DNA from 2 places in the Paenibacillus sp. CH40 genome. Region 2 is predicted to be linked to the other one. Evidence: predicted binding sites of a transcription regulator. Region 2 holds the regulator's gene; the other holds the start of a gene.
What was found. Region 2 encodes NrdR, which represses ribonucleotide reductase genes. Its sites were predicted from a motif close to AACACNATATATNGTGTT; they were not measured.
Positions count from the first base shown of each region.

Region 1: a site for NrdR is predicted at 11,937-11,954, ahead of nrdI (class Ib ribonucleoside-diphosphate reductase assembly flavoprotein NrdI). Genes of this name have one in related genera too.

Region 1 covers NZ_JANAVQ010000002.1:440,777-455,857, forward strand. The annotation lists gene NLX73_RS08450 (glycosyltransferase family 4 protein) at 1-1,094, shown strand, start outside; gene NLX73_RS08455 (DUF2238 domain-containing protein) at 1,151-1,783, opposite strand; gene NLX73_RS08460 (YwbE family protein) at 1,808-2,011, opposite strand; gene NLX73_RS08465 (DUF1361 domain-containing protein) at 2,074-2,814, opposite strand; partial or broken gene NLX73_RS25210 (sugar phosphate isomerase/epimerase) at 3,128-3,482, opposite strand; gene NLX73_RS08475 (beta-mannosidase) at 3,628-6,180, opposite strand; gene NLX73_RS08480 (LacI family DNA-binding transcriptional regulator) at 6,386-7,453, opposite strand; gene NLX73_RS08485 (ABC transporter substrate-binding protein) at 7,734-9,425, shown strand; gene NLX73_RS08490 (MFS transporter) at 9,503-10,726, opposite strand; gene NLX73_RS08495 (GNAT family N-acetyltransferase) at 10,729-11,289, opposite strand; gene NLX73_RS08500 (DUF2500 domain-containing protein) at 11,350-11,712, opposite strand; gene nrdI (class Ib ribonucleoside-diphosphate reductase assembly flavoprotein NrdI) at 12,118-12,477, shown strand; gene nrdE (class 1b ribonucleoside-diphosphate reductase subunit alpha) at 12,464-14,548, shown strand; gene nrdF (class 1b ribonucleoside-diphosphate reductase subunit beta) at 14,765-15,081, shown strand, end outside.
Region 2 covers NZ_JANAVQ010000002.1:628,260-643,340, reverse strand. The annotation lists gene NLX73_RS09455 (methyl-accepting chemotaxis protein) at 1-697, shown strand, start outside; gene pstB (phosphate ABC transporter ATP-binding protein PstB) at 825-1,583, shown strand; gene phoU (phosphate signaling complex protein PhoU) at 1,622-2,281, shown strand; gene polA (DNA polymerase I) at 2,459-5,113, shown strand; gene mutM (DNA-formamidopyrimidine glycosylase) at 5,185-6,015, shown strand; gene NLX73_RS09430 (MntP/YtaF family protein) at 6,127-6,918, shown strand; gene coaE (dephospho-CoA kinase) at 6,930-7,526, shown strand; gene NLX73_RS09420 (lytic transglycosylase domain-containing protein) at 7,523-8,086, shown strand; gene NLX73_RS09415 (alpha/beta-type small acid-soluble spore protein) at 8,205-8,429, opposite strand; gene nrdR (transcriptional regulator NrdR) at 8,535-9,002, shown strand; tRNA gene NLX73_RS09405 (tRNA-Ala) at 9,132-9,207, shown strand; tRNA gene NLX73_RS09400 (tRNA-Lys) at 9,220-9,292, shown strand; gene NLX73_RS09395 (L-rhamnose mutarotase) at 9,493-9,660, shown strand; gene NLX73_RS09390 (cache domain-containing sensor histidine kinase) at 9,730-11,487, shown strand; gene NLX73_RS24940 (response regulator) at 11,492-13,045, shown strand; gene NLX73_RS09375 (ABC transporter substrate-binding protein) at 13,120-14,409, shown strand; gene bglB (beta-galactosidase BglB) at 14,666-15,081, shown strand, end outside.

The DNA.
Region 1 (15,081 bases), 190 kb from region 2:
TTGGCTATCTGGAGACACATGGAATATCTACGCTCGTCTTCGCACCGGAGGCAGACCATCATCTGCCCTCTGGGCCGGGTGTAGAGCGATTTCGGAGTATTCCCTTTTTATTGTACCGGGAATGCAGACTTGCGATCCCCAACGCCAAACAGATCAACGAGCGTCTGTCAGCCTTTTCCCCGCATCTGATTCATGTCGCTACTCCATTTAACCTTGGCCTGTATGGAACAAGCTACGCAGCCAAACACCATATTCCACTCGTCGCCTCATATCACACCCACTTTGATAAATACCTCGAATATTACAAGCTTCGCTGGCTTGAACCTGCGTTATGGAAATACATGCTCTGGTTTCACAGACATTGCGAAAGGGTGTATGTGCCTTCTCAATCAACCATGGAATTGTTGCGCAATAAAGGAATGGGGCAGCTCGAAATCTGGAGTAGAGGCATTGATACTGACCGATTTCAACCAAAGGTGGACCGGAATGCAGTATGGAAGAAATGGGGCGTTCATGCAGATGCATTTGTTATTTTGTATGTAGGCAGGCTTGCACCGGAAAAGGGGATAGACACGTTACTGGATTCCTATCTCCAGTTACCCGACGACGTCCGCGCAGCCTCTGTGCTGGTCATTGCAGGAGATGGTCCATTGTATAAGGTCAAAACTGCAGCGGATCTAGGGGTGCCGGAGCATGCAGTCCACTGGCTTGGTTTTGTGAAAGGGCCGGAATTAGCTGAACTCTACGCCGCAGCCGACGTATTTCTCTTCCCTTCCACCACGGAAACATTCGGCAATGTTGTACTGGAGGCTATGGCGAGCGGTACACCTGTGGTCGGTGCCAATGAAGGCGGGGTAAAAGATAATGTAATCCATGGAAATACAGGGCTATTGTGTCCTGCCGGGGACGCCGCTGCCTTTGCCAAAGCTGTACACCTGTTGTACGAGGATGCCTCCCTTCGCGATTCGATGTCCAGAGCTGGCAGAGCCTACAGTCTGGAGCAGACATGGGACCGTATTTTTGAACGGCTACTGGACAGCTACATGGACGCAGCAACCCTACACCTCGACAGCCGTCCCATGACGCGAATGTAGCCTTCAAAAACAGGCGATTTCAGATAGCATGATAGTGGCGGGTTAAATAAATTCTGCTAATACCTTAATTGTTTCAGCCGCTTGTTATGTACCCCACTCAACAAAATCACTGCGGTCAAGGCGCCGATGAACGCAAGAAGCATATCCCATTGGGTATCCCATACATCTCCCTGTGTGCCCAAAAAGGCTTCTGCTGCCGTTCCGGTTGCCTTGGCTACAGCAAACTCAATCAGCTCGTACACAGCGCTGATCGCAAGACACACACTAACCGTGAGGAAAGTGAGCCAGCTCCCGCTTCCCAAGGCCGTTTTACGCAACAGCACTTCCCTGACAATGAGTGCAGGTACAAAACCTTGTACAAAATGCCCAAGTCGATCATAATAATTGCGCTCCAGTCCGAACGTATCCCGAATCCAGTTGAACAGTGGCATTTCGGCATAGGTATAATGTCCACCGACAATCAAGATCAATGCGTGCAGCCAGATTAGGGTGTATACCAGATTGGTAAACCGAAATCTACGGTACAAAGCCGCCAGCAGCACAGCTCCCAAAACTGCCGGGAGAACTTCCAGTACCCATGTAAAGTAATCCGCCGGGCGAATTAAAGACCAAATGAGGGCAAGCGCCAGCAATACAAGTAAAACAAGCGGGTAGCGATCATTTTTAGACCATGCCGTTGCCTGAATCATCTTCATTCCTCCTCACCCAAAGCTCTATCCTTCGTTCGTTACGATATGTTTGACACGCCCAACCTGTCCGTCTGCCAAACGCACTTTGATTCCATGCGGATGACGCGGGGAATTGGTCAAAATATCTTTCACCGTTCCTCGCGTCAACTTACCAGTAGACTGATCCTTTTTAAGCACAATATCCACCTGAAGACCAGCGCGGATATCGGATCGATTCTGTCCGTTCATTGTAGCTATTCCTCCTTTGATTTACATTTTTGATGATATTCAGCCACTCAGCTGCAATCAAATCACCAGCGACGCCATTCGTCCTGGCGGTTGTTCCCCATCCAGACTACGCACATCGTGGATACATAGCTGACGAGCAAAATGACGAATAGCATCCCACTAAACTCCACAAAATGAGTACGTTGCAAGGAGTCTGCCCATATGGAAGATACCTGTGCATACAGTTGAGAGGGCGCAGAAACAATATCCCATGTGTTCCCTCGAAAGAAACGGCCAATGTAAATACCCAGGCTGCTCAACAAGAGTACCGCCAGCATAAACAGCCAACTAACAAGCCCACCACGTGCACGTTGTACCAACTGTCGTACGGATTCGAGCGATACAAAACCCATTGCCAGGCCAAGTACGGCTACCAGCAGCATTCCCAGTACATGATTCCAAAAGTACGGATTGCCCCAGAAACGTTGCTCCCCGAGAAATGGATATCTGGCGAATACATGCAGCAAATCTGTGATCAAATAGGGTGTATTGGGATAAAAGAAAAGCCATGCCGCCCCCGTAACCCAGAGTAAAAATGTCCTCGTTCCCCGCCTCCACGAGCCGTACATTACATCAAGCAGTAACGTCAACAGCATAGGAATCCAGGCCAACATCATATTCCACCAAATAAAAAGATAAGGGCGGCCCCCTGAGGGCAGTCGCACGTTAATGATCCACAATGTACTGATTACGGAGCATAAGGCCAGTGCTAAAAAAACATAGAGTTTTAGTGGATAATTTAACGATCTTAAACGGGCATACATATGTGTCTTTCCCTCCTTGTAACCGTCCTGCCTTCCTGACGTTCCAATTTACACCTGTTCTGGACAGTGTACACCACAATGGCTTCAAGCTCAATGGAAGCGCTCTACCTCTGCATCAATGAACACAAAAAAACATCCGTTCTCCGGGAATGGACTTCATCCCCGAAAAATAGATGCTTACTGTGTTTTAGACTTCACTCACAGGTAAAGGCGTAGCTCCGGTAGTTTTAATATTCGGGCAGTATGAATTAGCGTAATATCGCTAACGGCATTATAAATTTCGTCACTAACCCCGTCCATTCGCCATCCGGCGTCCGGGATGCACAATTACCGCTTTTGCCCATAATGATGCCATATTCCACAGATTGCACCAGTAGCTCTATTACACGTTGTCGCTTGCTTTCATCGTCAAACCCGAGCAGAACGGAATTCGTGCCGTAATCCGGATCTGGTGTATGAGGAAATGTATTGTGCACACTCGATATGCCATTGTTCCCCGCTCAATCATAGGTTCAATCGTCGTTAGCATTTCCCGGGTAATGTTATAGTTCAGCTCCACCCTGCTAAAGCCCAACTGACGGATTTCCTCTACAAGTTCTCGGCCGACCGTATGCTTTTTTTATATTCCAACAGTTAGAGGCTAAATAAATAGATTTCTTACAAATGATCTGTTATCACTTAACTCCCAAGTTCTCTTTTGTTATGTATATTAACATTATGAAGACGCTCTACATATCATAAAATAAATTTATATTATAAAAAAAAAAGCTTATCCATCATCTACTTAAAGACGGATAAGCTTTTACTGTTTGTCTAACCTTGTATCCAATTGACCAACGAATGTACTGTCAATGTACCCGGCGCAGCTGTCACAAATGCTGATGAACCGTTGCGCATGACCAAGAATTCCACTGTCTTCGGAATACCAGGAGCTAGATCCAGATGGTTGTCGCTGAAAATACCTTCCTGCTCTGCCGATAGCCACACGTGCCTAGCAAGTACATCCGAACACAGCATGAATCTGCTGCCCCCGCTTCCCTGAATCTCTGTCACTTCAATTTTTGCCTGCGGTAAATCCATCTCTTTCGTGTCTGCAAAATAAATTTCACCAGAGGCCACCTGTTCACCATTCTGCGTTAGACGCGCGACCAGCATATGCTCCGCACGGTTCAGGCCACTCAGCCATTTGTCGATAGGCAGTATATGTACAATTCCTGCACCGCCTGCTGGTTGCTTTACCTTAACGTCCTCTTCATGAATTGCCTGGCTGCTACGGATATGCAAAAGCGTCAGCCGCAGCGTACCTGATATCGGCTCTAGTGTATCGTTGACTAGATGCAGGGCCTTATTCCCCTGTTCTGTATCGGTTGCACTCAACAACACATCAGCAAAGCTGCGCTTAGCCGTATATTGGAGCGCCTTCCAACGACCAAAATAGTCCATACTCGACCAGGAGGCAACGGGCCAGCAGTCATTCATTTGCCAGTATAATGTTCCCATGCAATAGGGCTTGTGACGACGATGCGCCTCTATAGCTGCTTTCATTGCTTCTGCCTGTAAAATTTGGCTCATGTGAAGAAAACATGTAAAATCCTTTGGCTCTCGCATGTACCGCTCCATATATTCTTTAATCAGACGATTGCCCGCATCGTTCTTCTGATGTGCCAGCATCACCTCAGATTCCAGCTCCAAATCCTTCTCTTCCGCATAAGTACGAACAGACTTGTATTCAGGAAAGGACTGAAAACCATATTCACTCATAAAACGGCCCACATGTACATAATAATTCTCAAACGGCTCAGACGCGTGCCATACACCCCAATAGTGAATATCACCTGCAGTTGAAGACCGATGGGCATGCTGGTTCCGATCTCTGGTCAGGTCAATCAGCGGGGAGGAGGGCCAATAGGCTGTCTGCGCAGACCAGGTGTGTACCGCCTCCGGTAGAATCCGATGAAAGAGTGTTTCATAATCATTCCATAGGCGTTCCCGTTGCTCAGGTGTGTAGTCCTTTTTCCAGCCCCAGCCTCCATTCTCTTCATAATGCGCCCATGCAGAATCGATCTCATTGTTGCCGCACCATAAGGCAATACAGGGATGATGACGCAGCCGCTTAATATTGTCCTCGGCTTCCTGTGCCACATTGTCCATAAAATCCTCATCCCCCGGGTACATACTGCAGGCGAACATAAAATCTTGCCACACGAGCAAACCGTATTCATCACAAAGCTCATAAAATATGTCTTGTTCATAAATACCGCCACCCCACACCCGCAGCATATTCATATTCGAGGCGGCTGCACTGGCAATTTCATACCGATATCGTTCCATCGTAACTTCAGTGATGAAGCTGTCATTCGGAATATGGTTAGCCCCTTTTGCAAACACAGGAATTCCGTTCAGCTCAAAATAAAAGCTCTCTCCTGCTGCATCCCGTTCACGTACAAGACGGATGGAACGCAGTCCCGTTTTCACTGATTTTTCCGCGATTACAGCTCCTTGTTCTTGCTCCACCAATTCGGCCACAAACGTATATAAATGCGGCTCCCCCAGTCCACGGCACCACCACAGCTTCGGCTTCTTCATCTCCAGCTCCAGCTCGACCGTCTGCTTCCCCTTCAGCAGCCGTACCGGCTTGGACCACACCTTCCCGTCAGCGGAAATACGCAACTCGGCATTTCTAATCTCATCTGCATTTTCGATCTCTACCACTGCCATGAGTTTAGCCCCTACCGAATTCACCTCGTCCTGTCGAATAAACAAGTCTCTCACGATCAGACCGGACCACGCCTCGATCCGGACCTCTCTCCAGATACCGCTCGTCACCAGCCTCGGTCCCCAGTCCCAACCATAGTGGTAGGGAGCCTTACGTGCGAAAACGCTTACTTTTTTGTCGGACAAACCACCTATCTCGGACTGATCATTGGGTGCAGGGAGTCCATAACCTAAGCTTTCCAGCTTGGGTACATCTTCAGCAATCGGAGAACGAAAACTGATTTCCAGCCGATTTTCCCCTTGCTGAACAATTGCCTTCACATCCTGTCTCCATACCCGAAACATATTATTGGCTGACAAGACATATTGGCCATTCACTTTTACATCCGCGTATGTGTCCAGACCTTCCAACACCAACTCTACACATTGACATTGAAGCTGATCTGCATTTATCTCAAAATGGGCTTCATATATCCAATCCTGCTTATCAATCCACTGTACCTCCACCTCGTTCATACCGATAAACGGATCAGGAATTTTGCCATGTCGTAAAAGATCAGTATGCACACAACCCGGCACTTTCGCGCTGAGCCACTCATCACTTTGTGCTTCCCTAAACCTCCAGCCATCCAACCCTATCACATTAACCATCGTCACAAGCCTCCTATAAGCATGATTGGGAACATCTGGATTCGTTAGTAACATAACAAAAATAACATTAAGCTAACAAAATAGTCAATTGTTTTTTAAAACAAATGACAAAATACAAAATAAAAGTCGCCCTCTGCCCCTAAACAGGCTAAAAGCGACCTCCTTCGTCTTCACGGTGTATGGTGTCATAACACGTATCTGGACATTAACTATATGTGATTGTGCTGATGGGACGCTCACGGTCATCATTTTCCCGACGGATCCGGGGTGCATGAACTTCCCGTACGAATAGCTCAGCATGTAGCAACTTTTTCTCGACAGGCGAGTTCGGGTTCGTTATGCGCCATAACAACTGGTCCACTGCACGCATTCCCAGCAATTCCTTATCCACTCTCACCGTGGCATAAATCGGCATTTGTTCATTCGTATCGTCAAACCCGGTCACTCCGCAACGCCTCGGAACGTCAATCCCCTTTTCTTTCAACACATCCACGACTTGCGCAGCAGTCACATCATTAGCACATACAAAAACCTCAGGCAGTTCGTCCTCGGACAACTTTTCCATTTCCTCAGCAAGCGCTTGCGCTCCCCTGTGAAGAAGAGCTTTAATCTGCCGCAATTCTACTCCGCTCATTTCCAGTGTGGAACGACATGCTTCCCAGCGTTCGTAGAAACTGTGAGCGTCATCAATATGACCCACAAACTGAAAGCGGGTATAGCCCCTACACAGCAAGTCCTTCATTAATTCACTCATGCATGTGCGATTATCTGTAAACACCGTATCACTTAAAAATGCAGAATCCCAATGATCTACCATGACGACCGGAATACCCATCCGATAAATGTTCAGCAACAATGAAGTTGAAATCGTCCCTACCGTGATAATTCCTTTAATCGACTCTGGATTCAGTAAAGAAAACATGTCTTCAGTCGAGGGCTCCGTTAACGTGATCATATCCATACCCTTACGGTTCAGACGCTCGGAAATCCCTTCAAATACAGGCCCCCAGTATCTGGATTCCCTGTTCTGGTACCTAATATTCGGAAATAACACTAGCACGGTACCCGACCATTCTCTGGTATCTGTGTCCCGAGGCTCTACCCCTGTGATTTTGGGATGACTGCGAAAATAGCCCATCTGGGCGGCAAGCTTGACCAGAACCGCCCTTGTCTCTTCACTTACACCGGGTTTGCCTGACAGTGCACGCGAAACAGCGAACTTTGAAACACCCGCCGCATCCGCAATTTCTTGCAACGTTACTTTTCCACGCATCTTCTCACCCAACCCTATTCGGAATCTTTTTCTACCTTAATCTTTCTAATACACGGGTGTACCTATAAACTGGTACCATCGTAGCATACTTTGTTTTAGATCATCAAATGATTGATTTGTACAAATCCACACCCTGCACCAAAATATGTTTGCTTAATAAAAAAACAAACCGCATAACAAGCAATTATAAATTACTTGACGTGAGGTTCTTTATTTCCTACAATTTACTATTGAAAGCACTTACATTGTGTGAATCATACTTATTAAGGGGGATTTGCAAATGTTCATGAACAGGTCGGTACGACAGAGCTCCATTCTACTCCTGTCTTTGCTGCTGCTCGTTACAACGGGCTGCGCGAATGGAACAGGAGGTAAGGCAGAAAAGGAAGATCCTAATGACACCAGTCCCATTACATTTACTTTCTTTGGCGGTGATTCCAGCTCTAACTGGAACAACATGAAGGATGCTGTCGGGCAGGAAATTATCAAGAAAACGGGTGTTACGCTAAATGCCGAACATGCTGTCAATGGCCGAGGCGAGGAAAAGTTTGCTTTAATGGCAGCGAGCGGAGAGTATCCAGATCTCGTGTACCCCAAATCAGACATTGGCAAGTTGGTCGATGCCGGAGCACTCATTGACTTAACAGATCTCATTGATAAATACGGCCCTAACATTAAGAAAGTGTATGGAGACTATTTTAATCGTATTAAATATAGTAGTGAAGATCCAGCCATTTACACGATCCCGACCAATTTGGGTGTGGATCACATCGCGTTTGATGCACAAGCTGGCTTCGAAATCCAGCATCAGGCACTTAAGAAGCTTGGATACCCTAAAATCCGCACCGTTCAAGATTTTGAAAAAGCACTTAAAGATTATGTCGCCAAATATCCTACCACTAATGGCCAGCCTACCATCCCCCTATCACTCGATGCCGAAGACTGGAAAATTCAAATTACGGTGACAAACCCGGCTGTTACTGCTACAGGTGGACCCGACGATGGCGAATATTATATTGATCCTAAAACACACAAAGCCATTCTTCACTACAAGCGCCCAGAGGAACGTGAATATTTCCGTTGGTTGAACCATATGTACAATGAAGGACTGTTGGATAAGGATACATTTGTGCAAAAAAGTGATCAGTACAAGTCCAAAATCGCCGCAGGCCGTGTCATCGGACTCATTGATCAGGAATGGAACTATCAAGATGCCGAAAATGCGCTCAAGGCAGCAGGTAAGGATGAATTCACTTACGCCCATTTTCCTGTCACTTTAAATGAGAAATACGAGGACCATTCCCTCCAGCCCATTGGCTTCGATACTGCATCCGGGATCGGAATTACAACCTCATGCGAAAATCCGGTGCGGGCTATCAAGTTTCTGGATTTTCTGGCCTCCGACGAAGGACAAATTTTACGTAATTGGGGAATTGAAGGCCAGCATTACAACGTAGAGAACGGCAAACGAGTCATTCCGGCGGATGTGCAACAACGTAAAAACACTGATAACGCTTCTTTTAGCAGAGAGTCAGGAATCGGTTTGTACTGGATATGGGGGCCACATTATGGCGATAGCGTGAAGGACCCTTCTGGCAACTATTACACAACCAATTATCCGGAGATGATTACCGAAAATTATAGTCAAGCCGAAAAAGAGTCCCTTCAGGCATACAAAGCCCAGACGTGGAAAGACCTGTTTCCGAACGAAAAGGATTTTCCGGTAAAAGAGTGGGGTGCTGCCTACAACATGCCTGTTCCGACCGATACGAATTACAATGTTATTTATCAAAAGTCGCAGGACATTGTACGCAAACGGATTCCTGAGGCTGTACTCGCCAAGCCAGATCAATTCGACGCTGTGTATGACCGCATGCTCCAAGAGCTGGACCAGGCAGGTGTTCCAAAGGCTGAAGAAATCTATACTGGCCTAATCCAAAATCGGCTGAAACTGTGGTACGGTGAAAAATAAGGTTTGCTTGCTTTTTAATGAAATATTTATAGGGCTGACAGACCATGCTGTTCAGCCCTTCTACATTAACTTTTACATTAAATATTCTGTTTGGTTTCTTTTTCTTTCCAAGAATTACTTTTCCCTGAAACACGATAGACGTAAAACAATAAAATGATTGGAATCAACGCAATCCCGCCACACATCACCCAAGATATTTGAATAGGTGTTTGATCGGAAGACAAATCCGTAAAATTACGACTGATGATCCCTGTCACGATTAAACCTACGCACATGCCTAATTGTGAAATCGCAGAATCCAGAGATAGTAGTGTAGAACGATACTCATTAGAGATTCTTTTGTTCAGAAAAATTTGTTTGGCAACCGGGTACATGCCGCGTCCAATTTCATAGATCAAAAAGGTAAGCAATACAGGATAAAATGTGTTGAACGCACCAGCTAAAATGAGCCAGACCCCTATCATGCCGCAAGCATACACGAGTATATGTACATCACTGTATCGTGCGCCTAGCTTTCGAACCAGGTAACTTCCCAAAGTCATACATAGTGAATACCCTGCCTTGATAAACCCCATAATCCAAATTCCTTGTTCGGAAAGGCCAACCAGACGTGGCTGTTGAAATGTATTCCCCGCTGAGTTCGAAAAGCTGATAAATAAACCAATCATAAACACAATCCAGATAGACTTATTTTCAAAACCAATACGCACACTTTCTCCGATAATCGTTTTAATGCGAGTAGTAGACGTCTTTCGATGAGCAACATTCTCCTCATCCATATAAAAGGAGCATAGAAAAATGCATACAATAATAGATAAAATGCTAGCCGCCCATGGAAGTGAATAGTTAAAAGTTGCGAGGAAGGCCCCCAACAGACCACAAATAAATCCCGAGATGTACTGTATACTGTTAGAGGTTGTAAAAAGAACTTCCACGGGCTTATCACTGTTTTCCACAACCCAGGATTCTAACGAACCTGATTGTAAACATATAGCCAGCCCCCCAAAGACTTGCGCAAACACAAGTACCCAGATATGATCTGTCCAAACGAACAATACACTGTAGACTAAAAAACAGCAAAGTCCCAAAATAACAGAAATTATTCTTCCATACTTGTCTGCAATAGCCCCTGTGGGTATCTCAAACAAAAAAATACTTACAAAGAATACAACCAGTAAGAAGTTCGCACTCTGCAAAGAAAGTCCTTTAGCTAATAGAAATAGGATGAGCGTAGTCCCCGTGATTTCACTCATAAAAAATTGAAGGAAGCTGACGGAGTAAAATAGCTTATGAGGTTGCACTCTCAGGATTCCGTCGCTTGCTCTGCAGCCTCATATTCACTTCGCAAAATCCCCATCTGAATAATGTCATAGTATTGCCCTTCCCTGAATAGCTTTTCCCGTAGCCGCCCTTCTTCCTTGAAGCCGCAGGCCAGATAGCAACGGTGTGCACGTTCATTAAACGCATAGACCTCCAACTCCAGCCGATGCAGGTTCAGTGTATGAAATGCGAATTTTTGTAATAGTCGGATCGCTTCCCGTCCGTAACCTTTGCCCAGATCACCGTCACGCCCGATCACAACACCAAGGGTGGCGTGCCGATTCACCCAGTTGATTTTGAATAAGTCCAGTTGTCCGATATAGTCCAGTGTGTCTTTATGCGCAATGACAAAACCTTTGATCTCGGGGTTGCCGTCAATCATCATCTGTACAAAGGATTCGCTATTCACCTGTGAATGCGGGTAGATAAACACGTCGCTTAAACCACGTGTGATTTCCGGGTCATTGACCCATTTTCGGATATCTGGTATATCTTCTTGACGGTATTCTCTCAATACAATTCGTTTTCCAATGATATGCGGCATCGTAATCTTCCCTCCAAATTATGTGTTTGTTTTGGCAATACTAACTCCCCGCCAACACCTTTATGCTTCCATTACTCTTACAAACTCCAGAAAACGTGTACCTTTATAATGAAGCTCCCCACGATCTCCGATCACAATCATACCAAAGTCCGTATCCTTCACCTCCAGCTCCACACGTTCACCCCCATCAAACTCAAAGGTGATATAATAATATGTCGAAGCTGAAAAATCGCCTGATCCCCCACGCACTCTCGTCCGTTTATCCACAACCTTACATGAACGTTGTACCCGTTCGGCTGCTTGATTGGACAGGCCCGCTCCTATCGTTTTGACAATTCCCATAATGATTACAAAAGCAATAAGTCCAAATACGATAAAAAAGATCATATTAAACGATTGAAATTCCATAAAATCACTTCCCATTCGCTTCATCCTTTCTACAGTAAAATGTAAATTTTCCATTCTATTGCCCATTGACAAATCGTACATCTTCACCCTCAAAAACTCCAATACTTTTTTAACATACTTATGAAAAAAAAGTTCTTTCGCTCTTTTCCGCACCCCGCTTGGACTTATACCCGATCTGGGTCCTCTGATCCCTTCTAGACCGATTGACAAAACTATATATAGATATAAAATAGAGAATGTACTCTAAATATAGTGTAAAAAACGTATTTATGCCCGATATCTTGAAGATACAGGTATGAAAATACATGTAAATATAGAGTCAAAATCTTAAATGGCGCAGCCAGCAAGGGATTCCATCTATAATAGATCCCAGGCAATGCGTTTTCTTTTTTCGTTAATTGTTTAAGGAGGTTGCATACCATGCTGATTGCATATGATTCGAAGACCGGCAATGTAAAAAGATTTATAAACAAGCTCAAGCTTCCAGCGGTTCAGATCGAGGAGCAAATGACTATAGAAGAACCTTACGTACTTATTACATATACAACTGGGTTTGGGCAGATACCTGAGAGGGTGTCTTCCTTTTTAAAAAAGAATGCTCAAAACCTTGTTGGTGTAGCTGCAAGCGGCAACCGTAACTGGGGTGAGAAATTTGCCAAAAGTGCGGATTTGATTGCCGATCATTATAATGTCCCCGTGATTAGTAAATTTGAATTATCTGGAACGTTCGGAGATGTAGAGCGTTTTAAACAGGAGGTGAGCCGAGTTGCGGCATATTGAATTGAACAACATGTTGATGAAACGCGATACAGACGGCTTTTTCCAATTGGAAAAAGACCAAGAGGCTGTAGCAGAGTTTATGAAGGAAGTTCAGGAACGGAGTTTGAAGTTTGCTGACACAGCCGCTCAAGTGCTGTATATGATTGAGAATGATTATTACGAAAATTTCTATAACAGCTACACGGCTGACGAAATTAATGATATTTTCCATATCACTCATAGCTATAATTTTAAATTTCCTTCCTATATGGCAGCATCCAAGTTTTACACCGACTATGCAATGAAGAGTAACGACCGGAAAGTCTATCTGGAACATTACCCTGACCGGGTTGCTGCTGTCGCGCTGCATTTAGGACGCGGTAACGCTGATACGGCACGCCTGTTGTCCCGCTCGATGATGGAGCAACGCCTCCAACCAGCAACACCAACCTTCCTGAATGCAGGCAAAAGCCGCCGTGGGGAATTGGTATCCTGCTTCCTGCTCGAAATGGACGACTCCCTGAACTCAATCAACTATGTGCTGAACACCTGCATGCAGTTGTCCAAAATCGGGGGCGGTGTTGCGGTCAACCTGTCGAAACTGCGGGCACGCGGCGAAGCGATTAAAGGCGTAGAAGGCGCAGCAAAAGGCATTATGCCTGTGCTGAAGCTGATGGAAGACGGTTTCTCCTATGCGGATCAAATGGGGCAACGTAAGGGCTCTGGGGCAGCCTATTACAACATTTTCGGATGGGACGTGCTTGAGTTCCTGGATAGCAAAAAGATCAATGCTGACGAAAGAGTACGTCTCAAGACACTTTCTATTGGATTGCTGGTGCCAAACCGCTTTTACAAGCTGGCTCAAGATAATGAACCGCTGCATGTATTTGCTCCTTACAGTGTGTTCAAAGCCTATGGAACGCATCTGGACGACATGGATTTGGATGAAATGTACGATACGTTGCTCGCTGACGATCGGGTGAAGAAAAAAATAGCGATGAGCGCACGTGACATGCTGACGAAAATTGCCATGATTCAGTTGGAGTCTGGTTATCCATATATCATGAACAAAAGTAACGCGAACCAGGCACATGCTCTTAAAAACGTGGGTCAAGTCAAGATGTCGAACCTATGCACGGAAATCTTCCAGTTGCAGGAAACTTCCGAAATTACAGATTATGGCCAACAGGATACCATCCGCCGGGACGTGAGCTGTAATCTAGCTTCTCTGAACATTGTAAATGTGATGGAACATGGCAAAATCCGCGAATCCGTTCACGAGGGTATGATTGCTCTCACCTCGGTCAGCGATATGACCCAAGTAGCTAATGCACCGGGTGTTGCGAAAGCAAACCGTGAAATGCACTCCGTCGGACTGGGTGTTATGAATCTGCACGGCTATCTTGCCAAGAACAAAATTGCGTATGAAAGCAATGAAGCGAAGGACTTTGTCCGTACCTTCTTCATGACGATGAACTATCATTCCATCGAAAAAAGTATGGAAATCGCGAAAGCAGCTGGACAAAGCTTTTATGGATTTGAGGAATCGGATTATGCGACAGGCGTATATTTTGACCGATACCTGAACACAGATTATCGTCCAATAACTGCACGTGTACAAGAGTTGTTCAAAGACATTTATGTTCCGACTTCAGCGGACTGGGACAAATTAAAAGCAGATGTGATGAAAAATGGTCTGTACCACGCCTATCGTATGGCGATTGCGCCGACTGCTAGCATTTCGTACATTCAAAATGCAACATCCAGCGTCATGCCGATTGTTGAGCAGATTGAAACCCGTACCTATGCCAATTCGACGACCTACTATCCAATGCCTTATTTGCAAAAGGATAACGTGTTCTTCTATAAATCTGCTTATCAAATGGACCAGTTCAAAGTGCTTGATCTGATTGCAGAAATCCAGCCGCACGTGGACCAAGGAATTTCGACCGTGCTTCATGTGAACAGTGACGTGACTACGCGTCAGTTAGCACGTTGCTATCTGTACGCTGCACACAAAGGACTTAAATCGTTATACTACACACGCACCAAAAAGCTGTCTGTGGAAGAGTGCCTCACCTGCTCCATCTAAAGTATAAGATAACAAGCTGTAGTATAAAAATTAGATTTTGAATAGATATAGATGCTTTGCATTAGAAGCTGTATCCAGCGTGTGGTTCAGACCTTTACGGGACTGGACAGACCCTCGCGGATACAGCTTCCGTATGTCAAGCATACGATGATTCGCCTGCACTATTTCAATGTGTGTTTCCAGGGAATCTCGCAAGCTGAAGGGAGAATGCTAACAATGACAGGTATACAAGCTGTAAACTGGAATCGCTCGGACGATGATTTCACACTGATGTTCTGGAACCAGAACATTATGCAATTTTGGACGGATGATGAAATCCCGTTGTCTGACGATAAAATGTCCTGGGTAACCCTCAGTGATATCGAAAAAGAAGCCTACATGAAGGTGCTGGGCGGATTGACGCTACTGGATACCATTCAAGGCGGCGTGGGTATGCCGCAAATTATGGAGCATGTGGACGGACTGCAACGCAAAGCCGTACTAAGCTTTATGGCGATGATGGAACAAATTCATGCCAAGTCGTACAGTAGCAT
Region 2 (15,081 bases):
TCGTGATATCCTGTCCGTCGTGCAGCGAATGCAAAGAGAAGCGGACGAAGAGCGGGGCGATGTGATTCGGCATAGCTATGACGGAGTCCAGCGTATTCAGCTGACTGTGCTGGATGCAGCTAAAGAGGCCGATGACAGTGTGCGGCTAACCCGCTCAATGAGTGAGTTATCCCGCCGTGGCAAAGTAGAACTGGAGGATGTTTTGCTCTCCTATCGTGCAGTCACGGAGCAAATGAAGCGCCAGCATGAGCAGATGACTGCGTTGACCCAATCGCTGAATGACATTGCGCGCATGGCCTCATCCATTCGTGCACTGGCAGATCATAGCGGACTGCTGGCGATCAACGCGTCCATTGAAGCGGCGCATGCTGGCGAACACGGACGAGGCTTCCAGATTGTGTCTCAGGAGGTGCGGAATATGTCACTCCAGACGAAAGCCTTTTCCACGCAGATTACAGGCTTACTCACCCATATCGAGCAAATGCTGCGTGACACCGCTGAACTGACGGATACGAGTATGCAGCAGATTCATACAGGCTCTCAATATATTTCTGCCGGAACACAAACTTTTGCCAAACTACTGCAGGCTGTCAACGAAATTGAAGCCAAAAACAGCGAAATGTCCCGTTCCGCAGAGGAAGCGGCTTTGAATGCAGCCGAAATTGCGCAGGAGCTTGAGCTCATGCTAAGTTCTTGATCATTTTACATACCGTTAACAAATCCACCACACTAAATTTACACACAGCTTATATAATCTTCATATTGTGCAAATCAGGTGCAATGCTTGAGGATCATAACTGCAACACGAAGGAGATCATAAATCCATGAATGATTCCGTAATCCGGATCGATAAGCTGAATTTATATTATGAGAAATTTCACGCGCTGAAACATATAAACCTCGATATTCCTGAAAAAACGGTAACTGCCTTCATCGGCCCGTCCGGCTGCGGCAAATCAACCCTGCTGCGTACGCTGAACCGGATGAATGACATGATACCGGGAACGCGTATTGAAGGCACTGTGAGTATCGCAGGTCAGGATATATACGGCGATACTATGGAAGTAGAAACTCTGCGTAAGCAGGTGGGAATGGTTTTTCAACAGCCTAACCCATTTCCCAAATCGATTTATGATAACGTGGCCTACGGCCCGCGTCTGCATGGAATTCGGCAAAAGGACAAGTTGGACGAATTGGTTGAGCAAAGCCTGCGGCAGGCGGCACTCTGGGAAGAGGTCAAGGATTTTCTGAAGCGTTCTGCTCTGAGTTTATCTGGTGGACAACAGCAACGGTTGTGCATTGCCCGGGCGCTTGCTGTACAGCCAGATATTTTGCTTATGGACGAGGCGACATCTGCGCTGGATCCGATCTCCACGATGAAAATTGAAGAACTGGTTCAGGAATTGCGAGACACGTATACCATTGTCATGGTGACGCATAACATGCATCAGGCAGCGCGTGTGTCCGGTCGAACTGCGTTCTTTTTGAATGGTGTTGTGGTGGAAGCGGCGGATACACAGACGATGTTTTCCACGCCGCAAGATTCACGTACGGAAGATTATATTTCAGGGCGATTTGGCTAAAGCCTACAGATGAATATGCCAGAAGGGGTGACTTCGAAATGATACGTAGAAAAGGTTTTGATGAAGGGTTAGATGAACTGAGAGCCGTACTGCGCGAAATGGGTGCACACGTTTCGAAGGCGCTCGATCAGGCCATTGAATGTTTGCAGACCAAAAATACAGAATTGGCTCAGCAGGTGGTCAAAAATGATGCATCCCTTAATACGCTGGAAGAGAATATTCTCGATATGGGTTCCAAGCTCATTATTACCCAGCAGCCGGTAGCGAAGGATTTGCGCCGGATCATTGTTGCATTTAAAATTTCCAGTGATCTGGAACGAATGGGCGATTTGGCGCTTGATATTGCCAAGGTGACACTTCGCTTGGAAGGGCAGCAGATCATTAAGCCGCTGGTGGATATTCCGCACATGGCTTCCATTGTTAAAGAAATGATAGATGATGCGATCAAATCCTATTTGGATGAAAATACAGATCTGGCCTACAAAATGGCCAAAGAGGATGATCGAGTTGATTCCATGTATAGCCACATGATCAGCGATCTGTACGCCTTTATGGTAGAAAAGCCGGCAGAGGCTTCACAAGCCATGCTGCAACTGCTTGTAGGACGATACATTGAACGAATTGGTGACCATGCTACGAATATCGGTGAAAGCACTGTATATCTCGTGACAGGGGAGAGACCAGATTTGAACCAGTAGAGCTTTCAGGTATATAGCGGTTGTTTCTGACCCAGACTTGTCTTTGAGCAAAAGGCAAATTTGGTTAGGAAGCAGCCGTTTTTTTCTGAAAAAGGAGTCTTGTATGTTAAGATAGGAAGAGGAATGCGTAAAACGTAAGAACGTTACGAATGCATTGATGAACTTGCGAGGTGCTAAATGGATAAACTCATGCTTATAGATGGCAACAGTATCATTTACCGGGCGTTTTTTGCTATGCCACCGTTAACAAATTCGAGTGGGCAGCAGACGAACGCGGTGTATGGATTTACGACGATGTTATTGCGGCTCTTGGAGGAGCACAAACCAACACATATTCTGGTTGCCTTCGATGCTGGTAAAATAACGTTTCGCCATAAAGGATACGAGGATTACAAAGGTGGACGGGAGAAAACACCGCCAGAGCTGTCCCAGCAATTTCCGTTGCTGAAAGAGCTATTGACCGCTTTCGGCATTGCTCAGTTTGAACTGGATGGCTATGAGGCGGACGATATTATAGGCACCCTCTCCAAGACAGCGGACGAAGCCGGTTTCAATGTGCTGGTCGTGACCGGGGACAAGGATATGCTTCAATTGGCTTCAGATCATGTCACAGTCGGCTTGACCCGCAAAGGGGTTACTGAGGTGGAGACGTATGGACCTGAGCAAATTCAGGAACGATATGGCCTGAAGCCGCTGCAAATTATTGACCTTAAGGGTCTGATGGGCGATACGTCGGACAATATTCCTGGTATTCCCGGCGTGGGTGAAAAAACAGCGCTCAAGCTGCTGTATCAATACGGTTCAGTTGAAGAGGTGCTGGCGCACACGAATGAGCTGAAGGGCAAAATGAAAGAACGCGTAGAGACACATGCTGACGATGCGCGAATGAGCAAAGATTTGGCGACCATTTATCGGGATGTAACGTTGGACAAGCAGCTGGAAGATGTGGCCTTTGGCGGGCTGCAAGCAGAAACGGCCGGGCCAGCTCTGGCGAAGCTAGAGTTCAAGTCCTTGCTGGAGCGTTTATCCTTTTCAGGTGAGGTTGGCAGTACTGGGGTAGACGTAGAGGAAGCCGCGGCTGACGTAACAGTGCTGGATGAGCAGCGGATTAGCGAATTGGTAGAAGTGTTGGATCATGTGGATGTGCTGCATGTTGAGACGCATGGTGATAATCCGCATCATGCTGACATCGTAGGTCTGATATTTGCCGCAACGGGGCAGCAGTATTTTATGACGCTGGATGTACTGCAAAGCGATGCAGCTACACCTATTCGCGAATGGCTTGCTGACCCTGGACGCAAAAAACGTGGTCATGATCTGCATCGTACGGATTTGGCTTTACACTGGCATGGAATTGAGTTTGCAGGGGCCGAGTTTGATGTGCAACTGGCGGGATACTTGCTGGACCCGACCGATGCAAACCAGACATTGAGCGGATTGGCAGCCAAATATGGTTTGTCTTCGATCCGTCCAGACGAAGAAGTGTTCGGTAAAGGAGCTAAATATAAAGTCCCTGATGTGGATGTACTGTCCGATCATGTGGCGCGTAAGGCAGCGGTGATTGAAGCTTTGGTGCCTGTACAGCAGGCGGAGCTGGAAAAAACGGAAATGCACAAGCTGTTTCATGAGCTGGAGATGCCGTTGTCCCGCATTTTGGCGGATATGGAGAAGCAGGGCATTTTGGTGAACGTAGAAGAACTACGCGCTTTGGGGAAAGAATTTGAAGCCCAGATTGCAACGTTGGTGGGTGAAATCTACAGCATTGCTGGAGTAGAGTTCAATCTGAATTCGCCCAAGCAGTTGGGTGAGATTTTGTTTGATAAACTGGGTTTACCTGTCATTAAAAAGACGAAAACGGGGTACTCGACTGATGCGGAGGTATTGGAAAAGCTGGCCCCCTATCATGATATTGTGCAAAATATTTTGCAGTACCGCACCATTGCCAAACTCCAATCGACGTATGTCGAAGGATTGCTGAAAGAAATTTCGGAGAAAACGGGTAAGGTGCATACGTATTTCCGGCAGACCGTTGCAGCAACTGGACGCTTGAGCAGTCAATTTCCGAATTTGCAAAACATCCCGATTCGTCTCGAAGAAGGACGCAAAATTCGCAAAGTATTTGTTCCGTCCGAACCGGGCTGGTCTATTTTGGCGGCAGACTACTCACAGATCGAGCTGCGGGTGCTGGCTGATATTTCGGATGATGAACGTTTGAAGGAGGCCTTTGTCCACGATATGGACATCCATACCAAGACCGCATCCGATGTGTTTGGGGTAGCAGCGGAAGATGTGGACTCCAATATGCGGCGTTCTGCGAAGGCAGTCAACTTTGGGATTGTCTATGGGATCAGTGATTATGGTCTGTCACAAAATTTGAATATTACGCGGAAGGAAGCGGCTCGTTTTATCGACCAGTATTTTGATGTGTTCCAAGGCGTTCGCCGTTACATGGATGATATTGTGAAGGATGCGAAGCGGGACGGCTACGTAAAAACGCTGTTGGAACGCAGACGCTATTTGCCGGAGATTAACGCCAGCAATTTCAACCTGCGTTCATTCGCTGAGCGTACAGCGATGAATACGCCGATTCAAGGTACCGCAGCCGATATTATCAAGTTGGCGATGGTACAGATGGATGAGGCCTTACGTGAACGTAAACTTCGCAGCAGAATGCTGCTCCAAGTACATGATGAGCTTGTGTTCGAGGTTCCGCCTGAGGAAATGGAAACGATGAAAGAGCTTGTCCCGGCTACCATGGAGGCCGCATTAAAGCTGGCTGTGCCGCTCAAAGCCGAAGTAAGCTATGGCAGCAATTGGTATGAGGCCAAGTAATATATTTCAATGAGTAGATAGTCCCAATTTGACGCTGCTTCCGTTATAATATAGGGTGAGGTGAAGACATCATGCCGGAATTACCGGAAGTAGAAACAATTAAACGAACGCTAAACGAGCTTATCGTTGATAAACATATAGATCATGTCACCGTTAATTTGCCGCGGATCATTCAACGGCCCGATGATATCCACGCTTTTGCGATGGAATTGGCCGATCACCGGATTACAGGGGTTGAGAGACGCGGAAAGTTTCTGCGGATTTTGCTGGACGGGCTGGTGCTGGTCTCCCATCTTCGAATGGAAGGGCGATATGGATTGTATTCGCAACATGATCCTGTGGAAAAGCATACCCATGTCATCTTTCATTTTAAAGATGGTACGGAGCTGCGTTATCAGGATGTGCGCCAGTTTGGCACAATGCACTTATTTCCGGCAGGGCAGGATTTGCTGGAAAAGCCGCTGAACAAGCTCGGTTTGGAACCGATGGACGAGGCCTTTACACCCGAAATGCTACGTGTTGCTGTTGGAACTCGTTCGACTTCGATCAAGGCAGCGCTGTTAAACCAGTCATATGTGGTGGGCATCGGGAATATTTATGTAGATGAATCGTTGTTTAAGGCGGGGATTCATCCAGCACAGCCAGCCAAAAGCCTAACGGATAGCCAATTTCATGTCTTGCATGAAGCTATTGTCTCCACGCTGGGTGCGTCGATTCAGGTTGGAGGCTCGTCCATTAAATCGTTCGTTAATGGACAGGGTAAAACGGGCGACTTCCAGCATCAATTGCAAATCTATGGACGTAACGCGAAGCCTTGCGTTAACTGTGGCACATTGATCGAAAAATCTGTCGTAGCCGGACGTGGCACACATCATTGTCCGGTCTGCCAGCCTCTGCGCTAAACAGGCACAGTCACCCCAAGCCCATCCCTCTCATATATTGTTCCAAGTACCAATACTGCGGAGGGTTTCGGTTGTTATAAGGCCCTGCCTTCGCAATGGGAGGGAATTGGAGTGGCTAATCATTGGGGAGCCCTGCTGTTACTGGCATTTGCGCTAAGTTTGGACAGTTTCGGAGTCGGTGTTACATATGGTCTGCGCAAAATGAAAATTCCACTGTTGTCGATTGCTATCATCTCCGTATGTTCAGGTTTGGTGATCGGCATATCCATGCAATTGGGCGCATTACTATCTCATGTTCTGTCTCCTGTATATACGACCGTTTTCGGCGCTGTCATCCTGATCTGTATCGGCTGTTACTCTTTGATTCAAGCTCTGCACCGCAAAGAGGATTCGCCAGAGGATTCAGCGGAAGCCTCTCGGCGGCTGCTTCTTACAGAACAGACTGATCCAGTGAGCAGATCTGTTCTTGGAGAGAAGAAGAGTATAGAGGATGCTGATACAGAGTCTTTCCTTAGCTCAAGAAAAGATCTGTCGGCAGAAGCTTCTGTGGAGCAGCAGGAGCGAACGCTATTTTCTCTGGAGTTCCGCAAATGGGGACTTGTTATTCGGATTCTTCGAAGTCCGTCTGCTGCGGATATGGACCGTTCCGGCAGTATATCTGCTACCGAAGCGGTTTGGCTGGGCATTGCATTATCGGTCGATGCGTTCGGAGCGGGACTCGGGGCAGCTATGCTTGGTTTTCAGCCACTGTCTACTGCGCTGGCTATTACGTTATTCAGTGGAACATTTTTGATTGCAGGGATGAAGGCAGGCTTCTTTCTATCAGCATTTCGATTTATGAAGGCGCTGGGTGTATTGCCGGCATTATTACTGATTATGATGGGCATATTGAAGCTGTTATGAGGTGAAAGAGCATGAATATCGGATTAACCGGAGGTATTGCTACCGGAAAAAGCACCGTGTCGGCTCTTTTGGTCGCCAAAGGTGCGCTGCTGATCGACGCAGATGCCATTGCCCGGGAAGTCATGCTTCCGGGGCATCCGGTGCTGGCGGCGGTCATACAGCATTTTGGACTAGCTATAGTGAACAATGACGGAACCCTGCACCGCAAAAAACTGGGTGAGATTGTATTCGGAGACCCTGCCCAGCGGCAGGCGCTTAACGATATTACACATCCTGCTATTCGTAAGGAAATGCGTATGCGCATGGAAGCATATGAACGGGAACAGCCGGACAAGCTTGTTTTGGCAGATATCCCGTTACTGTACGAGTCCGGGCTGGAGAGCTTGTACGAGGAAATTATGGTTGTGTACGTACCACGTGATATTCAGCTCCAGCGTCTGATGCTCAGAGACGGTCTGACGGAGGAGCAAGCTGGACTTAGGCTGTCCGCACAAATGGATATTGAACAAAAGAAAAGCTTGGCCGATATCGTTATCGATAATAGCGGAACACAGACTGAGACGAAACGACAAATTGATCAATTTTGGCAGCGGAAGGGACTTGCATGAACATTTTGCGAAAGAAAAGAGTCCTGCTCACTTTGTTTGTCGGGTTTGTCCTGATCCTGTTCCTTAATTCAAATTGGATGTCCTGGTTCTATCCAATTCAATATAAGGATGAGATTCGGCAGTATTCACAAACGTATGAAGTGGACCCATTTTTGGTGGCGTCTATTATCCGTGTAGAAACCAATTTTAAAACCAGCAAGCAGTCGCATAAGGGTGCACTGGGCCTGATGCAGATTATGCCGAATACGGCAAATTGGATTATGGACAGTGCCCAGATTCAAAAGGTTCCGCTGGACAGTGTCAAGCATGAGCCTGGCACCAATATTGAGTTGGGAACCTGGTATTTGCATAACCTATCCATGAAGTTTCAGGATAATCCTGTAGCAATCGTAGCTGCTTACAATGCAGGGCCGGGTAAAGTTCAAGAGTGGCTGGATAAGGGAGTGTGGGATGGAAAAGAAGAGTCCATTAAGCAAATCCCTTTTGGTGAGACACGACATTATGTACAGCGGGTCATTTATTACTACAGGCAATACACGAAAATTTATAATGATTTTTAAATGGCAAGTTAATGACATGATGAGCCTTTTCGCTTTAAAATGAAAAAAGCGCAGGACAGGCTGTTTTTAGCAGCCCATCCATACACTTTATCTTGTTATTTCTGCATTATTACCGCGATTATTGGTATTGACCTGCCAATTGTTGTTCGGCGATCGTTACGAGGCGTTTTGTGATGTAGCCCCCGATCGAACCGTTCTCATAGGAAGTCATGTTACCTTGGTATCCATCTTGAGGAATGCTGATACCCAGCTCTTGAGCGATTTCATATTTCATTTGCTCCAGAGCGCCGGAGGATCTGCTGACTACCAGATTGTTGGAGTTGCCATTGTTTCCTTGTGCCATTGTTGTTCACCTCCTCGCGATGTGGTAAACATATTATGATCCGTTTCAACAAAATTATTACTAAAAATCTTCGGGAATTTATTGGAAAAAGAAAGTGGTGAGATTATGAAGTGTCCGTATTGTGCCTACAATGGCACGAAAGTGTTGGATTCGCGACCTGCGAATGATAACAAGTCCATCCGTCGTCGCCGTGAATGTGAACAGTGTGCCAGGCGTTTTACCACCTTTGAAATGGTGGAGGAAACCCCGCTCATGGTCATCAAAAAAGACGGTAGCCGTGAAGAGTTTAGTCGTGATAAAATGCTGCGCGGTCTCATTCGGGCCTGCGAGAAGCGCCCAGTATCCGTCGAGCAACTGGATATGATCGTATCCCAGGTAGAGAACGCTATCCGCAACACAGCAGCCACAGAAGTGGATAGCCAGCAGATCGGTGAGCTGGTCATGGAACAGCTTTACCCAGTGGATGAAGTCGCCTACGTACGTTTTGCGTCCGTCTATCGTCAGTTTAAAGACATCAATATGTTTATGAAGGAACTGAAAACACTGTTATCTAAAGATACAGCCAGCGACTGATCGCTGACTGTATCTTTTCTGGGCCATGGAGGGAGAAAATTATATTTTTTTTATAAAAGTATTGACACAGGGTTAGAAATTTTATATGATATAGAAGTCGCTTGAAACAGTTGATTCACTTACATATTTGGGGCCTTAGCTCAGCTGGGAGAGCGCATCGCTGGCAGCGATGAGGTCAGGGGTTCGATCCCCCTAGGCTCCACCATAATTTTATTGTGGACTCTTAGCTCAGTTGGTAGAGCAGTTGACTCTTAATCAATTGGTCCAGGGTTCGAGTCCCTGAGAGTCCATCCTTTAGAAAAACGGCAGAAATGCCGTTTTTTTGTCGTTGATTAGTATGGTTTATAGAATTTTATGGAAGGTTCAGACTCGAAATCTGTTAGCTACATGCATTTCTTGAATGAAGAGTAGTTCAATGAAAACAATATTTTAGTGAATTGCGTCATAGGGCATCTATCGTATTTTAGTGTAATTTAGATAAATAAGAAAGATAAACAAATTCATCCTGAAAACTGCAAAAGACAAAATTGATTTTAAAGTCTGGAGCGCTACAGATATTTGCCAAAAATGGTGGACTTATATGAAGCCTTTAATGGAGACCAATCCTGATGACAGTCCTGTGTCAAGAAATTTAAAGGAAGTATTTTATTTGGAATAATAAATATTAAAGAAAATGTCTAAATCCGAATTTGTATCATTCCCGAACTGAGGGAGCTGTTTCATGTTCATGAAGAAGATATGGTTTTACTTTGCGAATTTATATATAAATTCAAAGCTAAACGTAAAGCTTTTCTTAACGATTACATTGATTATGCTGACAACACTAGTATTTGTATTAGGAGGCCTTCAATATGCATTTTCCCTCTATGATGAACAAATCTATGCAAAATCCTCACAAGTGCTGATGATGTCGTCCAACAATGTAGAAGATAAGCTTGAAAGAGTAGAAGAAGTTAGTTATAACATAGCAGTCGATCCGTATATTCAAAAAAATTTATTAGATCTTCAAGGAAATGTAAAAGGTTATGATTTCTATCGTCTTGAACAGAAAATTGGAGATGATTTGGAGAAATATGTGGATCCGGCAAATTACGTTCATTCCATTTATCTGTACGATTCAGCAGGTAGGGAGTTTGTGGCTGGGGATAGTAGCGATCCAATAAAGAATAAAGATAGGGAACTTGCTCTTAGTCAGGCGGATAAGGATGAGGGTAAAAACCATTGGATGGAGCTGGAAGGATATAATGGGGATTTAATTTCTGTTCGCCTTATCCAGTCTTATGAGAACTTAAACTTTGAAACCATTGGCAAACTGCTTATTCGTGTTGATTTAGACAAGATTGTAAGCGGTTTACCAAAACCTCATGGAAAAATAGCAGGAAATATTGTGATTACAAAAGAAGATGAGGTTTTTTATTCGGAAAAAGGAATAGATGATTTTAAAGAATATTATTTCAATGCAAAAAATGACCAAGGATATAGTATTGAATACATTAATGGGGAAAGAACCTTTGTCAGCCATATTACAACCGATTTTAAAGACTGGACATATTGGAGCATCATTCCCTTTAACATGATGTTTTCCAAGATTACTGCTGCGAAATATACCTTGGTACTGGTTTTTATGTTAATGTTTGTTTTTCTTATTTCCCTTGGTTTTAAATTTTTAAGAAAGTTTACGAATCCCATTCAAGAATTAGCATCTACCATGCAGGAAGTCCAAAAGGGGAACTTTCACGCAGTAAATTTATTAAATCCTTCTATGATTAATGAAGGAGAGATAGGGATTCTTTATAGGAATTTTATAACAATGATCCAAAGAATTGATGAGTTGATCCAGGAGAACTTTTCTAAGCAGTTGCTGATAAAGGAAACTGAATTTAAAGCACTTCAGGCTCAGATAAACCCACACTTTTTATACAATACACTGGAATCTGTTAATTGGTTGGCTAAAACAAATAAACAGAAGCAAATTTCAAGCATGGTAGAAGCCCTTGGTCATCTTATGAGATACTCCATAAATTTTAACCGGGATATTATCACTTTCGAAGAAGAACTTGAGATTTTAAAAAGCTATTTAACAATCCAAAAATACCGGTTTGACGACCGGATTGATTTTCAGATGGACTTTCCCTCCCATGTTGCAAAATATAAGATTCCAAAGTTAATATTGCAGCCGCTTCTGGAGAATTCGTTCAAGCATGCAGTTGAGCCTTCCATCTATTTGTCAGTTATTAAATTGCATGTTTATCAGGAAGAGGACAAGCTATTTATTCGGATAGAAGATAACGGGCCTGGCATAGATCCTCTGATACTTCAAAAAGTAAAAGAAGGCAAAATAAATCCTATAGGTACTGGAATAGGATTGAATAATATCGATGATAGGATCAAGCTTTATGCTGGCGAACAGTATGGTTTAAGAATTGAAAATCTTTCGGGAAAAGGGACCGCAATTACGGTAGTTTTACCTGTTCAAACGGGGTGATAGAATGTCATATAAAGTATTATTGGTAGATGACGAAAGAATTATTGTCGAAGGTATTTCCAGTGTGGTCGATTGGGCAGCATTGGATACGGAGCTTGTAGCAACGGCGAGAAATGGGATTGATGCGTACGAGAAAATTGTTGAACTAAAACCTGATATTGTTATCAGTGATATTAAAATGCCTGGTATGGACGGACTTAGTCTTATCTCAAAGGCGCATGAAAAATATCCTTCTATAAAATTCATCCTATTGTCCGGATACAGTGAGTTTGAATACGCGAGAACCGCCATGCACTATGATGTTAAAAATTATTTGTTAAAGCCATGTAATGAGGATAAAATTACAGCTGCACTTAACGATACCGTTAATGAATTAAATGAAAAAAAGGTTCATGAAACCTTTATTAATGAAACGTGGGAAAAATATCAAAACGCTCAACCTTATATCAAAGCACATTTGCTAACCGAATTCTTAACGAGTAAAAACTACTTAGATAATGATTTATCATTCTATGAGCGGCTTTTTGATTTTGAAATAAATAATCAGCAGTTAAGAATCGTTCTTTTTATGATGGAAGGTTATTTTTCTTATGAACATTTGTTTGCCATCAAAAATATTGGAGCTGAGATCCTCGACTCTGTCTTGGTAACTACCAATATTGGTGAATATGCACTGTTCCTTATCAAGGATGATCATGACTCGGAAAAATTACATCAACAAATTAAACAAATAAGAAAGACCATTTATCAATATTTCAAAAGAGATACCACTGTTGCCATAAGTGAAGGGAACTATTTCCGAAACGCTAGGAACTTGTACCTTGAGGCAATGGAGTGTTTGAAGCATCGTTTTTATTTGGGGGAAGGAAGCATTATAACGAGAAAAGATATTTTACCGGCAAATACAACCGTCCCCAATGATTTTATTATCGATGAGCAGCAACTTGTTCTAAAAATCAAATCCGGGCATATCCAGGATGTATGTCAAGAAATAACCAGCTTTTTTGAAAAAATGACAGATTTACGGCTAGGGATTGATTCGACAAAATCCTTTTATATACAGCTCTATATTGCAATTGTGCAGACGGTAGATACAGATCGCATGCTAGGTTACCTCATGGGAACATCTGCACTGTTAGAGATGGAAACTGTCCAGCAGATGAAAGATTATATCGAAGCAATAGCCAGCAAAATGACCAATGAGTACTATAATCGTCTCAAGTCAAAACAGTCTTCCGTAATTAGTAGAGTAATAGAAATTTTAATCGAGAATCTAGGTAATCCTGATTTATCATTAAAAATGGTAGCCAATGATATTCTATATATGAATCCAGATTATCTGGGAAAACTGTTCAAACAGGAAACGGGCCAGAGATTCTCAACCTATCTTACTAAATTAAGAATTGAAAAGGCAGTGGAGTACATTTCAAAAATGGACGATGTGAAGGTGGGCACGTTGGCCAAAATAATCGGTTTTGGTGACAACCCCCAATACTTTAGTCAGGTTTTCAAAAAATATACTGGTTATACACCTTCTGAATACCGAAAAGGTACATGAATCCACCGCTTGTTTTGCCAGCTAAGAGCTAACAACGAATAATATAGGCTCACTCGCAAAAGGGAGGCTAAAGCTTGAAAAAGTTTGGCTTGTTATTATTTGCTTTTATAATGTTCCTTTCAGTCGCTGCTTGCAATTTAAACAATATAGGAAATAATCAAGAAGAAAGTGAAAAAGTAACCCTGCGCGTGGCATGGTGGGGTGACCAATCCAGACATGAATATACGTTGAAAGTTATTCAAATGTATGAGAAAGAAAATCCAAATGTAAAAATTGTAGAGGAATATGCCAACTGGGAGGATTATTGGAAGAGGCTTGCTCCAATGGCTGCCGCTAGCCAATTACCAGATGTGATTCAAATGGATAGAGCCTACCTGTTTCAATATGGTGAAAAAGGTCGACTGGATGATTTAACTCCGTATATAAAAAATGGGACGATTGATATTCGATCCATTGATGAAAACGTCATTTCCGGTGGAAGGATTACAGATAAATTATATGGCTTTACACTTGGATCGAACGTTCTTTCTGTTATTACAAATGATAATCTGTTAAAAGAAGCTGGTATTAAAATTGAAGATGAAAATTGGTCTTGGGATGACTTCGAAAAAGTAGCAATCGAGGTCAAAAATGCTACAGACGTATACGGTACAAATGGAATGTACCCTGCCGATGTATTTTTCCCTTACTATTTAAGAACACAAGGTTCGCGTCTTTATAATGAAAAGGGTACAGGCCTTGGTTATACGGACGATCAATTATTCATTGATTACTTTAAAAGGCAGCTTAGGTTAGTTGATGCAAAGGCCTTCCCTACTCCAGAAGTTCAAGCACATGTAGCAGGAATTCATGATGAATTTATCGTAACAGGAAATGCAGCAATGAGTTGGAACTGGTCCAATCAATATTCAGGATTTGCCGAATCGGCTAAAGCACCCTTATCAATCAAACTGCCTCCTGAGTACGGGAACGAAACTGCTTTATTTTTAAGACCGAGTATGTTCTTTTCAATCCCTAAGAGTTCAAAACAAAAAGAACAAGCGGCTAAGTTCATTAATTTCTTTGTAAATAATATGGAAGCCAATAAGTTGATCAAAGGTGATCGAGGTGTCCCCGTATCTTCAAAGGTGATCAAAGGAATCAAGCCAGAATTATCCGAAGTTGAAACCAAAATTTTTGATTATGTTGAAAAAGTGTCTCAAAATGTACACACCACGGATCCGATTGATCCACTGGGCCATTCGGAAATAATGAAAGCGCTTGATAATATATCCGAACAGATTTTATTTAAGAAAATTACTTCGGAAGATGGAGCGAGGTCCTTTAGAAAACAAGCTGAAAGGATTTTAGGAAAAAATAAGTAATCATAACACCTTCAAGAGAATTCGTCCGTATCGTCAGATATGGAAATAACCTTGGAGGTGTTTTTGCGTTGCAACCAGAGTGAGTTTCCCCGTGGGCATAACAATGAAAGCACTCAGTCTCTTGAAACAAGTATGTTTTTTAAACGTAATCCACTGTTTTTTTTATAGTTTCAAGAAAGCACTTTCAATACAATAACAGTATAAGTGTAAGCGATGACAAATGAAGATAAAGAGATCATTATTTGGAGGGATTGTTGTGTTGCAGGTAAAAGCTTTCGAAAAGAAAGAGGTCATTGATCGTATTCATTTATTAATGAATAATCTCACACAAATCAAAGACCAAAGCGGTGAATTTTTACTCAATTTTGACGGGTTAATTGTGGATGATAAAAGCTGGAATATTTGGAACTGGCCTCAGGGTGTAGGGTTATATGGAATCTATAAATATTGGAAATTAACTGATGACCCAAGAGCTTTGGATATTATCAATGAATGGTTCAATGCAAAGATCCAAGAAGGTGCACCGCCGAAAAACGTCAATACGATGGCGCCGCTATTAACATTGGCATTTTTATATGAAGATACCGGAAACCAGACATACCTGCCCTATTTGGAGGATTGGGCTGAATGGGTAATGCATGATATGCCTCGTACAAAAGAAGATGGGTTACA